3 regions of the Hoeflea prorocentri genome follow, and region 3 is predicted to be linked to each of the others. Evidence: predicted binding sites of a transcription regulator. Region 3 holds the regulator's gene; each other region holds the start of a gene.
The links. Region 3 encodes LexA, which represses DNA repair genes until DNA is damaged. Its sites were predicted from a motif close to TGTTCNNNNTGTGTTCNG; they were not measured.

Region 1: OQ273_RS18855 (YifB family Mg chelatase-like AAA ATPase) is a predicted target of LexA. The motif match lies at 1,618-1,635, and genes of this name have one in related genera.
Region 2: ruvC (crossover junction endodeoxyribonuclease RuvC) is a predicted target of LexA. The motif match lies at 2,563-2,580, and genes of this name have one in related genera.

What each region holds. Positions count from the first base shown of each region.
Region 1 covers NZ_JAPJZI010000001.1:4,008,997-4,013,269, forward strand. Annotated here, with positions in the region: gene OQ273_RS18855 (YifB family Mg chelatase-like AAA ATPase) at 27-1,559, opposite strand; gene OQ273_RS18860 (ribonuclease D) at 1,758-2,378, shown strand; gene OQ273_RS18865 (adenylate/guanylate cyclase domain-containing protein) at 2,471-3,652, shown strand; gene OQ273_RS18870 (adenylate/guanylate cyclase domain-containing protein) at 3,671-4,273, opposite strand, start outside.
Region 2 covers NZ_JAPJZI010000001.1:176,224-180,496, reverse strand. Annotated here, with positions in the region: gene OQ273_RS00865 (NAD-dependent epimerase/dehydratase family protein) at 1-298, shown strand, start outside; gene ruvB (Holliday junction branch migration DNA helicase RuvB) at 302-1,345, opposite strand; gene ruvA (Holliday junction branch migration protein RuvA) at 1,374-1,991, opposite strand; gene ruvC (crossover junction endodeoxyribonuclease RuvC) at 1,988-2,518, opposite strand; gene OQ273_RS00845 (YebC/PmpR family DNA-binding transcriptional regulator) at 2,650-3,399, opposite strand; gene OQ273_RS00840 (MBL fold metallo-hydrolase) at 3,770-4,273, shown strand, end outside.
Region 3 covers NZ_JAPJZI010000001.1:1,690,891-1,695,163, reverse strand. Annotated here, with positions in the region: gene OQ273_RS07900 (hypothetical protein) at 1-231, shown strand, start outside; gene OQ273_RS07895 (class I SAM-dependent methyltransferase) at 280-966, opposite strand; gene lexA (transcriptional repressor LexA) at 1,443-2,162, shown strand; gene OQ273_RS07885 (ComEC/Rec2 family competence protein) at 2,156-4,273, opposite strand, start outside.

The sequences.
Region 1 (4,273 bases), 2.3 Mb from region 3:
GCGCCGCCCTTCTTCGGCGGCGCTTCTTACGCCGCTGCCGCCACGCCCTCGCCCGGCAGGCGGTAGGAGATTGCTTCAGCGATGTGCATGCGGCTGATGTCGTCGGCATCGTCGAGATCGGCGAGCGTACGGGCGACCTTGAGGATGCGATGGTAGGCGCGGGCGGAGAACTTCATCTGCTCGGCGGCATCCTGCAGCAGGCTTGCGGCTGGAGCATCCGGCTGTGCGATCGTTTCGATCAGCGAGGTCGGGCAAAGGGCGTTGGAGGTGACCTGCGGCATGCCGAGGGCGCTGAAACGCTCTGTCTGGCGCTCACGCGCCAGAGCCACGCGTCCTGCCACATCGGCGCTCGTCTCGCTGGCGCCCGGCCGGATGAGATCCGTGGCGGTGACCGCAGGCACGGCAATCCTCAGATCGATCCGGTCGAGCAGCGGTCCGGAGATACGGGCCTGATAATCCGCCTGGCAGCGCGGACCACGGGCGCAGACATGGCCGGGTTCGCCCGCCATGCCGCAGCGGCAGGGGTTCATGGCCGCGACAAGCTGGATGCGTGCCGGGTAACTCACATGATGGTTGGCGCGGGCAATCACGCACTCACCGCCTTCCAGCGGCTGACGCAGGGAATCAAGCACCTGCGGCGTAAACTCGGGAAACTCGTCGAGAAACAGAACGCCGTTATGGGCAAGCGAGACCTCGCCGGGTTTTGCCCTTATGCCGCCGCCGACCATCGCCGCCATCGAGGCCGAATGGTGCGGAGCACGGTAGGGCCGTCGGTCCGACAGCTCGCCACCGGTTAAAAGGCCGGCAATCGAATGGATCATCGAGACTTCAAGAAGCTCTGCCGGAGACAGGGGCGGCAGGATCGAGGGCAGCCGGGCGGCAAGCATCGACTTTCCCGACCCCGGCGGACCGGACATGAGGAGATTGTGAGCGCCGGCCGCGGCCACTTCCAATGCACGCCGCGCCATCTCCTGTCCCTTGATATCGGCAAGATCCGGCAGATCGTCCGGTGCGCCGCGTACGGCGGGCTCAGGACGCGAGAGAACCTGCGTGCCCTTGAAATGATTGGCCATGGCAATAAGGCTGCGCGGCGCGAGAATATCGAGATCGGCGCTTGCCCATGCGGCTTCCGGCCCGCAGTCCGCCGGACAGATCAGCCCCTTTCCCAAGGCATTGGCGCCGATCGCCGCCGGCAGCGCACCGGCCACCGCGGCGATGGTTCCATCAAGCGAGAGTTCGCCGAGCACCACGTAACCGGAGAGTGCATCGGCGGGGATCGCACCCAACGCCGCCATGAGGCCAAGCGCGATGGGCAGATCGAAATGACTGCCTTCCTTCGGCAGATCGGCAGGCGCAAGATTAACCGTGACCTTCTTTGCCGGAAGCGACAGGCCCGACGCATGCAGCGCGGCCTGAACGCGCTCGCGGCTTTCGGCAACCGCCTTGTCAGGCAGGCCGACGATATTCATGCCAACCTTTCCCGGCGCGACCATAACCTGCACATCGACGGGCACGGCGCTTATTCCTTGAAAAGAGACCGTGCTTACGCGCGATACCATCTGCCTCTCCTGCACGTTTTGGCTGCAGAACTTCATACACTATCGCAAAAGCATCAACAAGAACAAAAATAGAACACAGCGCTTACCATTCATTGACCGAGGCCGGGCTTGCGGCTGGACGGGCGTGCGGTAAGAGGATATGTCGGACACGCACCCGCCAGCGGGCGTTTTCGGAACCAGGGCAAACGGGGATCACTCATGACAATCCGGCTTCACAAGGGCGACATCAGCGAGGCTGACGCCGCGCATTATCAGGGCGATATCGCCATCGATACCGAAACGCTCGGCCTGAAACCGCATCGCGACCGGCTCTGTGTCGTCCAGCTTTCGCCGGGCGACGGCACGGCGGATGTAATCCAGATTGCCAAGGGGCAAAAGAAAGCCCCGGTTCTTGCCGCACTTCTGAAGGACCGGAAGAAGACCAAGATCTTCCACTTCGGACGGTTCGACATCGCCGTTCTCCATCACGCGCTCAACATTGCCTGCGAGCCGGTGTTCTGCACCAAGATCGCCTCGCGGCTGACCCGGACCTATACGGACCGGCATGGTCTGAAGGACAATTTGCGCGAACTGCTCGATATCGATATTTCCAAGCAGCAGCAGTCTTCCGATTGGGCCGCAGACGAGTTGAGCGAGGCGCAGCTGGAATATGCCGCTTCGGATGTCCTTTACCTTCACGCCCTGCGCGACCGACTGACGGAGAGGCTGGAGCGGGACGGGCGGGTCAAGCATGCCGATGCCTGCTTCAGGTTCCTGCCGACGCGCGCCCGGCTCGACCTGATCGGCTGGGATGAAACCGATATCTTCGCCCATAGCTGAACCAAGGCCTGTCTCGCAATTTTGAATGGCGGCGGGCGGGCCCTATACTGCGGATCATCACCAGCCGCTGAAGCGGAGGGCAGGCACTGTCCGTGGACAAAAACAACAAACAAGAGACCAGGCCGCGATTCCCGACGGTCGAGGCCCTGACGCAGTGGATGATCGACGGCGCGCGGCCAAGCGCCGATGCGCGCGAGATCATTACCGGCATATGTGACGGGCTTGTCGGACTCGGCGTCCAAATCGACCGGTTTGTCCTCTTCATCTATACGCTGCACCCCAATCTCCTCGGCACCCGGTTTCGCTGGATCAAAGGCCAGGGCGTCGACATCAGCCATGCGCAGCTCGGTACATTCAACCAGGAGATCTACACGTCCAACCCCCTGCCCCGCGTCGTCGAAAAGCAGGTCACGATACGCCGGCATCTGGAACGGCCGGACTGTCCGGAAGACTACATTATTGTCGGTGAATTGCGGGAACAGGGCTTTACCGACTATCTGGCCCAGCCGCTGATCTTCACCACCGGCGAGACCAATGTGTGCACCTGGTCATCGGCGCAGAAGGGCGGTTTCAGCGAAGACGATCTGGAGATTTTACGACGTGTGAATCCACCGCTCGCCCGACTGACCGAGACCTATATGCTGCGACTCAATTCGGCTGTGCTTTTGTCGACCTATGTCGGCCGCAACAGCGGAACGCTCATCCGGGACGGAAAGGTTCATCGCGGCGACGGGGAGGAAATCACCGCTGTTATCCTGTTTGTCGATCTGAAGAACTTCACCCAGCTCTCGAACGAAAGGACCGGACCGGAGCTGGTCGCACTCCTCAACGACACATTCGATCAACTGGTGCCGCCGGTTACGGCCAGAGGCGGGGAAATCCTGAAATTCATGGGTGACGGGTTCTTTGCGATCTTCCCCTATGAGGACGAGGAAGGCCTTGCCGCCATGACGGGAGCGGCAATGGATGCGGTTTCGGAAGGGATGGAAACCCTGGCCGAAAACCCGACCGGGGATGCCGTGTCGTTTCGCACGGCGCTCCATTGCGGCACCTTTCACTATGGCAATATCGGCGGCGGCGACCGGCTCGATTTCACAGCCATCGGACCGCCGGTCAACTATACGGCAAGGCTGCTTTCGGCGGCGGCAGACCTTGGCTGCGACAATGTCGTCTCGGACGCGCTTGCACGCTATGCACCGGAGCGCTGCGACGTCGCCGGCTCCTCAGAGCTCAAAGGGTTCGAAGGCGAGCAGACGATCTGGCGTTTCCGCTAGGCGCGAAAACAAGTCCGGTCATTCCAGCATCAGCACTTCCGTAGAGGCGCTGCGGCCGCGCAGGATCAAAGGCCCGTGCCGGTGCAGCCGGGCCAGAGCCGTTGCCGTTTCCGCGGGGCTTTCGGCTTCAGCCGCCTCGACCAGCGCGGTGCTGACAACACAGCGACAGCCGATCTCCCGATTGGCCTGCTCCAGACGGCTTGCCACGTTGACCGTATCGCCGAGAACGGCAAATTCCATGCGCCGGCTGGTTCCGATGTCGCCCAGGATGATGGTCCCGTAGTGCACGCCGACCGCCAGTTCCAGATCTCCGGCGTCGGTTCCCTGTTTGGATTCCTTCCACAGCCGGAAGACATCGGCCATTTCAACCGCCGCGGTCAGCGCGTTGACGGCATCGCGGTCGGTCGGTTCGGGCGTTCCGAAGGTCGCCATCAGGCCGTCGCCGATGAACTTGTCCAGCGTGCCGTCATGTCGAAAGACCGTATCGGCCAGCAATTCGTGAATCTGCCTCAGTACGCTGATGGTTTCCTGCGCCGGGCGGTCCTCTGCCCAGTTGGTAAAGGAGATCAGATCGGCAAAGAGAACTGCTGCCTGATGTTCACGCGGCTGCGACAGGGGGTT
Region 2 (4,273 bases), 1.5 Mb from region 3:
GTGCGGGACGGAGGTCCACGGTCGCGATGTCGCAAGCGCCATCCGGCTGATGCTGGAGGCAAAGGACAAGCAGGTGCGCGCCGGGGTGTTCAACGTGTCGGATCTCTTGATCGACCGGCATGACCTCCTCAAGCTGGTCCAGGCGCAGACCGGCAGTGCCAACACCCTGCCGAAGCCCGCTGACCGGCGCGGCTACAACATCATGGATACAACAAAGATCGCCGCGCTCGGCTGGAAGCCGGGAGGTGAACCACTGCTGCGGGCGGAGGTCTCCAGGCTGATTGAACAAGCGGACTAAACCCTAGTCATCGCCTTCCTCAAACAGGCTTGTCTGCTGCTGCGCCAGGTCCTTCGGCACGTCCAGTCCCAGGTGCCGCCAAGCATTGGCTGTCAGCAACCGTCCGCGCGGCGTGCGCTGGATGAGGCCCTGCTGGATGAGATAGGGCTCTATAATGTCTTCGATCGCATCGCGCGGCTCCGAAAGGCCTGCTGCAATCGTTTCAACGCCCACCGGACCGCCACCGAAACTGTGTGCGATCATCGTCAGATAGCGCGCGTCGAGCTGATCCAATCCCTTATTGTCGACCGAAAGGCGGGTCAGTGCCTCATCGGCGATTTGCCGGGTGACCGCTTCCGCCTTGGCGACTTCGGCAAAATCCCTGACGCGCCGCAACAGGCGGCCCGCAATGCGCGGTGTCCCGCGCGCGCGCCGCGCGATCTCCTGCGCGCCCTCATCCGTCATGGAAAGCCCTACCAACCGGGCGCCGCGGCGCACGATCTGCTCGAGTTCCTCCACCGTGTAAAAATTGAGCCGCACCGGAATGCCGAAACGGTCGCGCAACGGTGTCGTCAACAGGCCGAGCCGTGTCGTGGCCGCCACCAGGGTAAACTTCGCCAGATCGATCTTGACCGACCGGGCCGCCGGTCCTTCGCCGATGATGAGATCAAGCTGGTAATCTTCCATCGCCGGGTAGAGGATTTCCTCCACCGCCGGGTTGAGACGGTGGATTTCGTCGATGAAGAGCACGTCACGCTCTTCAAGATTGGTAAGCAGGGCTGCCAGATCGCCAGCCTTGGCGATCACCGGTCCCGATGTCGAGCGGAAATTGACGCCCAGTTCTTTCGCCATGATCTGGGCAAGCGTTGTCTTACCCAAACCGGGCGGGCCAACGAAAAGGACATGGTCAAGCGCCTCGCCCCGCGCCTTTGCGGCCTCGATAAAAATCTTCAGGTTTGAGCGGGCTTCGGCCTGACCGGTAAACTCGTCCAGGCTTTGTGGACGCAGGCTGGCCTCGGCATCCTCTCCGCGCATGTCGGCGGATACGATCCTGTCATGGTCGCTCATCATTCATTCCCGCATGGCTGATGAGGTTTCATTGCGACAGTTCCTTCAGGCCAAGCCGGATCAACGTTGCTGAATCGGCAGTCTCTCCGGCTGTTTTCATCGCCGCAGCCACTGCGCCGGCTGCCTGATCGCGGGAATATCCGAGATTGGACAAGGCCGAAACCGCATCCGTCACAGGACCGCTGGCCGCACCCTCTCCAAGCTCCTGCTTGAGACCAAGCCCCGCCGGCGCCTCGCCGGAAATGGCGGGCGCCTTGTTCTTCAGCTCGGTCACAATGCGCTGAGCGACCTTCGGCCCGATCCCCGGCGCGCGGGCAACCATTGCCTTGTCCTGAAGGGCGATGGCATTGGCAAGATCGGCGGACGACAGCGTCGAAAGAACAGCAAGGGCCACCTTGGCACCCACGCCCTGAACACTTTGAAGAAGGCGGAACCACTCGCGTTCCATTGCAGAGGAAAATCCATAGAGCTTGAGCTGGTCCTCCCGCACGAATGTCTCGATATGAAGCACTGCCGCCTCGCCGGCCTGCCCCAGACCTGCCAGCGTGCGGGCCGAACAGAACGCGACGTAACAAACGCCATGCACGTCGATCAGCACGTGATCCTCACCGATCTCGTCAATGGTTCCCTTGAGCTTGCCAATCATGCCGCACCCGCCTTGGCGGCGAGCCGCAAGCGTCCCGCCGCACTTTGCCTGTGATGGGCGTGGCAAATGGCAATGGCGAGCGCGTCTGCCGCATCATCCGTATCGAACTGCGCCTTGGGCATCAGCACCTTGACCATCATGTGGATCTGCTTCTTGTCGCCATGCCCGACACCGATCACCGCTTTCTTCACGGCATTGGGCGCATATTCGGCAACAGCAAGACCCGCCAGTGCCGGTACGAGCATGGCAATGCCTCGCGCCTGGCCGAGCTTGAGCGTTGCGGTCGCGTCCTTGTTGACGAATGTCGCCTCGACCGCCGCCTCGTGCGGACTGTGGCTGTGCAGCACATCCGAAAGGCCGTCGTGAAGCTGGCATAGCCGGCTCGCCAGATCGCTGTCACCATCGGAGCGCACCGTCCCCGAAGCTATGAAGCGTAACGAGTTGCCGACACTCTCAACCAGGCCCCAACCGGTTCTGCGCAAGCCCGGGTCGATACCGATAATGCGTGTTGTCTCGCTATGAGCCATGTCCCCGTCCGTGAATTGCCGCTTTCGAGCTATGCCACAGATAAGCGAACAAAACAAAAACATTTCGTAAATAACAACAAAAAACCCGGATCGATGATCCGGGTCTCAATCAATCATCGGGGTCGCGCACCTCAAGCTTCGGCAAGCTTGGCCATAACATCGTCGGATATGTCGAAATTCGCATAGACGTTCTGCACATCGTCATCGTCTTCGAGTGCGTCGATCAGCTTCAAAAGCGTTCCGGCCTTCTGCTCGTCAACCTCGGTGCTGGTTTGCGGCTTCCAGATCGGCTTGACGGATTCGGGCTCTCCAAGGCTCGTTTCAAGCGCGGTCGAGACGTCTCCGATTGATTCGAACGCGCACATGATCGTATGGCCTTCTTCCCCGGACTGAACATCGTCGGCGCCGGCATCGATGGCCGCTTCCATGACGGTATCCTCATCTCCGGCCTCGGGCTTGTAGATGATTTCACCGACCCGGTCGAACATGAAACCAACCGATCCGGTCTCACCCAGCGTTCCGCCGTTTTTGGTGAAACAGGCACGCACATTTGAAGCGGAACGATTGCGGTTGTCCGTCAGCACCTCGACAATCACGGCAACACCACCCGGGCCGTAACCTTCGTAGCGGATTTCCTCGTAGTCTTCGCTGTCGCCGCCGGCACCTTTGTTGATTGCGCGTTGGATATTGTCCTTGGGCATGGACTGGCCCTTGGCGTTCTGCACGGCAAGGCGCAGCCTCGGATTGCCTTCGATATCCGCTCCACCCATTTTTGCCGCGACCGTCAGCTCCTTGGAAAGCTTGGAGAACAGCTTGGAGCGTACCGCGTCCTGCCGGCCCTTGCGGTGCATGATGTTCTTGAATTTTGAATGGCCTGCCATGGCACCTGTCCACAATACCGTTTCGCGATTGCGCGCCTTATAGGCAAAGCAACCGGGATCGTCCAGACATTGGGTCACCGGCGCCTCTGCGCAGCTGTGAACATGCACGCTTCATATGGGGGCGCGGGCAAGTTATATTGAAGCCGGTGGGAATCAAAAAAACTTGGCCACTGGCCTAAAAGACTGAAGCGGTATGACGACCGGAACCCACCATTACGAAGGTGGCAACGTCCATACGGAAACAGCCTCCGGCGTAAAACGGAAAAATCAGGCGCGCGATGACCGGCAGGTTTTGTCGGATCAAGATTTTGAATTTTTACGGGGCAAAACAATGAAATTACATTGGGGCTTTATCAGTTTTATATGTGTCATGCCGGCTGTCATTGCCGTTGCCGGCGGGCTGAAACTTGCACATGTGAAGCCAACGGAGGCCAGCAGCGACAGAGAGCCGCTTCCGGTTTCCACCTGTCAGGCGGTCGCGGAAGGGTGGCAGTCAGATAAGGTACAGCTTGCGTCGGCAAAGCCAGTGAACCGCGAGCAGGTCCGCATATCCTTTATCGGCCATTCCACCTACCTGATCGAAACACCAGAGGGCGTGACGATCGCAACGGATTACAACGGCTATATCGGAAACAACGATGCGCCGACCGTCGTGACGATGAACAAGGCCCATTCCAGCCACTACACCCTCAAACCGGACCCGGCCATCGAGAATGTTTTGCCTGGATGGAATCCGAATGGCGGGCCCATCGATCATGATGTCGTCGTCAGCGACACCTATATCCGCAATGTGACAACCGACATTCGGTCCGGGTTCGGCAGCCGTGAGGCCGACGCCAACTCGATCTTCATCTTCGAAGTCGCCGGTCTTTGC
Region 3 (4,273 bases):
CTGAAACACAAGAACCGCTACAACCACTGCCTCTACTCCTTCGACGATGAAGGCAGGAATGCAAAAACGATCCTCATGCGCATCGCGGAGACCAAGAACGCCATCAAGATAGGCAAGACACAAGCCCTCGACGCTTCCGAGATCGGAAAAATCCGGGAATCGATCAGGACGATCGAGACGATCAACCGGCGCACCTGGTCAACGATCATGAAGTTCGATTTTCCGCTCTAGTGCGCGAGAGATCAATCCACATCAGCCGTCAAGGCTTCCCGGGCCGCGTCAGGCGGGAGCCAGCTCGTAAATATGGACCGGATGCGGGCTGAAGAGTTTGATGATCAGTTTGACAAAGCGTGACATCGGCCTCGGCCTGATCCGTTCATTTGCATTGAGCGCATGGCGGTGCATGGAGTTGTAATAGACGATAATCACCTTGCGCTTCGCGCCGCTATCGTCGCAGTGCGAATATTTGCGGATGACCTTATCCAGCAGTTCGCCTTCGAACGGATTATAGAAATAAAGGATGCAGTCGGTTTTCGGCGTATCGTAATCCATGACGTCGCAGCAGACCGATTTTATGTCCCTGCATTTGAGATGATTTTTCGGATAACCGGAAATATTGCGCTCGGCCTGCTCATGTAAAATGCTGCTGAACTCGATCCCGTGCACGAGACGAAACGGCCACTGGGCGGCAGTCAGCAACATGCGCCCCCTGCCCGATCCGTAATCGACAAAAGAGAAACGGCTCAGATCCTCATTCAAACCTTTGAGGATCCAGCCCAGCACAAGGCGTGGAGACGCGCCATATTCATAAGACAATTTGGCATGAGCCGAATTCACCGGGGAAAGATCGTCCTGATGCAACGTCCCGCGCGTGGCAACTGCCTCCCGCGTTTCGAACCACCGGTCCCACATCCAGTAATGAACTCTGTAGAGGAACATCGCCCAAAAGTGGCGTACAAGCTGCATCTCATTTACCGGCAGCGGCGGACCGAAATTGGCCACAGTGCGGTCCGCGCCCGAGATAGATCGTACGCGGGATCGTGACCGCAATGTCTTCCAGCCCGGACAGACCCGCACGATCATCCGGCAGAAATTCTCCGGTGATGCACGCTGTGATGGGCCCGCAGCCTGGATATGACGATCGCATCTTTTTCATTGGCTAAACCCCCTGCCGTGTTTGAGGCTGAAGGTACAACGCGCAGGTTTATACAATTTTAACGGGACGGGCGAAAGCGAACACAGCGGTGCTTGTTTTAACCGGCGCTCCCTATTACCGGACAGCGATTGACGGGCGCCGGCCGCAATGCCCTGTCGGCAAAACCCGATTGACTACCCTGTTAGCGACGCCGGGCAGTCTGTTAACCAAATATAAACACTTGAAGAACACAAATGGAACATATAGTGTATGTTCTGTATTTGTTTCTCCGATTCGGGAGCCGGCGATGCTGACGCGAAAACAACATGAGCTGCTGCTTTATATTCATGAGCGTATGAAGGAGACGGGCATCCCGCCGTCCTTCGACGAGATGAAGGAAGCGCTTGATCTTGCCTCAAAATCAGGCATTCATCGCCTGATTACCGCCTTGGAGGAACGTGGGTTCATCCGAAGGCTGCCAAACCGGGCCCGCGCTCTTGAAGTCTTGCGCCTTCCCGAGACGATGATTCCGGCCGGCCAGCAACGCAAGGGGTTCTCGCCAAGCGTTATCGAAGGCAGCCTGGGTAAACCCGCGCCTGAACCCACACCGCTTCCGGTTCAGGACAATGATGATACGCAGGCTGCGGTGAGCGTACCCGTTATGGGCCGGATCGCCGCCGGTGTGCCCATATCGGCCATCCAGAACAATACGCACAATATCAGCGTCCCCCCGGAGATGCTGTCCGGCGGTGAACATTACGCGCTTGAGGTAAAGGGCGATTCAATGATCGAAGCCGGCATTTTTGACGGCGATACTGTGGTCATCAAAAACGCCTCCACAGCCAATCCGGGTGAAATCGTTGTCGCGCTTGTCGATGACGAGGAAGCAACCTTGAAGCGGTTCCGCAGAAAGGGCGCCTCAATTGCCCTGGAAGCAGCAAACCCATCCTATGAGACTCGGATTTTCGGCCCGGATCAGGTGAAGATCCAAGGCAAGCTGGTGGGGCTGATCAGGCGCTATCACTGACGCCATGACGGTGTGATCTTGTAGAAGCTGTCATTGCGCCAGTTATAGGCGCGATGGCGCGTCCAGGCTCGGTCAACACTGGCAACTGCCGAACGTATTTTCGGCTGATTGCCGTTCGTTTTCGTCCAGATGGCCAAAGCGCCGCTTTGGCGCAGCATGCGGCCTGTAATCAGCAGGGCTCCGGAATAACACCGCTCCATCGCAATCGATGCCGCGGTCACGACGATATCTGCCTCGTCACAGGCAGCGCCGAGATAGGATAAATCCTCAACCAGAGCCAGTTTCGTCCCACTGCCCGACACGCCGACACAGAAAGTTTTTGCCGCACACTGCATGTGATCAGTCCTCGCAGCTGAGGCTTCCAATGCGGATCCAAGGTCATTTATCCCGCCAGCGATATCGAGGGGCGTATCATGTCGGGTTCGTTTGAGCCCCGTCTGCCATTGCTCAAAGATGAATCGGGGTGGTCTTTTGCGGTTTGTGGCCAAGCCGCCTTTATTGACAAGTGCAACCAACCTGCCGTCCTCGGCAATCAGAATGTCAGGCCACGTGCGTGGTATCGTCATGGCGGCTCCAGCGAGCAGGAGCAGCGCCAGCCCTACGATCCTCAACCGGGTCCTGCTCAACACAAAGATCAGCAGGCCGGCGACCGCAACAAGTGTTATCCACGGGCTTATCTGACCAACGACAACCGCACCGCCGATGTCACGAACATAACGGGCGATGGCTATCACTGCATCAAGCCCCCCTCCCATCACGATCAACGGCCATTTTTCGAGACCCAATGGCATGAGCAGGACGGCAAACATCCCCGCCGGCATCACAATAAAGGTGACAATCGGCATGGCGGCCAGATTGGCCAGAAGCCCGTATGCCGCAATCCGATGGAAGTGATGGATGGCAAACGGCGCCGTGGCGAGACCTGCAACGAGTGACGTAACCGCCAGCCCAAGGAAAAAGACAAACAGAACGCGTGCCGGGGTGCCCAGCCACCCGGCCTCAGCACGCCCTGTTCCGGGCCGGGGTTTATTCCACAGCGCATAAGTCGCAATTAGTGCCGCAGTTGCGGCAAACGACATTTGAAAGCCCGGCCCGAGAACGGCGGAGGGCGTTATGACGATGATAATCATTGCGGCAATGGCGACATTGCGCATCGTCAGCGCCTGTCTGTCCGCGAGCACGGCGATCAGCATGATGACCAGCATGATCCAGGCCCGTTGCGTCGAAACGCTTGCTCCGGAGATGGAAAGATAGAGCGTGGCGATGGCCAAGGCTCCGACCGCCGCATACTTCTTCGTTGGAACTGCCTGCACGATCGTGGGAAAAACGCTGAAACAGGCGCGCACAAGCAAGAAGAATGTGCCTGCCACAAGCGCCATGTGCAGGCCGGAAATCGCCAGCACATGGGCAAGCCCGCTCTGCCGCAGGGCATCCACCGTATCCGGGCTCATCGAACGACGGTCCGCAACCGTCAACGCGGCCGCAAAGCCGCCCGCCTCTCCGGGCAGCACCTCTTTGACCCGTTCGCTGATCTTTTGACGCAGGCGTTGAAGTGTCAGCCCACCTTCTTCGAACCAACCGCGACCGCTTGCATCCGGCACATACGTCGTATCGGGTTTGCCAAGGAAAAACCCGTTGGCGCCGATACCGTTGAAAAAGGAGTTGTAGGTAAAGTCGAAACTGCCCGGCAGGGCTGGTCCCGAAGGCGGTCGCAGGCGCACCAACCCCGAAACGCCGCCGCCGATTTCCACCGGTTCATGGTTGGCCCTGGCGACAAGACGGACGGTCTCGGGCGGCCGTCGCAGTTGTGGATCAAAACTGCGATCGACCTTGATCGTATAGCGTAAACGACCTGCATGGTCGACGTCACGGGCGACGACCGTCCCGACGATATTTGTCGTCACCTCTCCATCCAAGAGGGTCGTGTTCAGCTGCCTTGTCTCAAAATCGGCGGCAAGCATCGCTAAAACAAAACCCGCGACCAGCAAACCAGACTTGCGAAGCCACTCACGATCCGAGACTGCGAGAACGATCATGCAGCACCCGAGGGCAACCGCAACAGGAAGAATGGCTGGTCTTTCCGGCAAGACAAACCAGGTCGCGGCACCAAG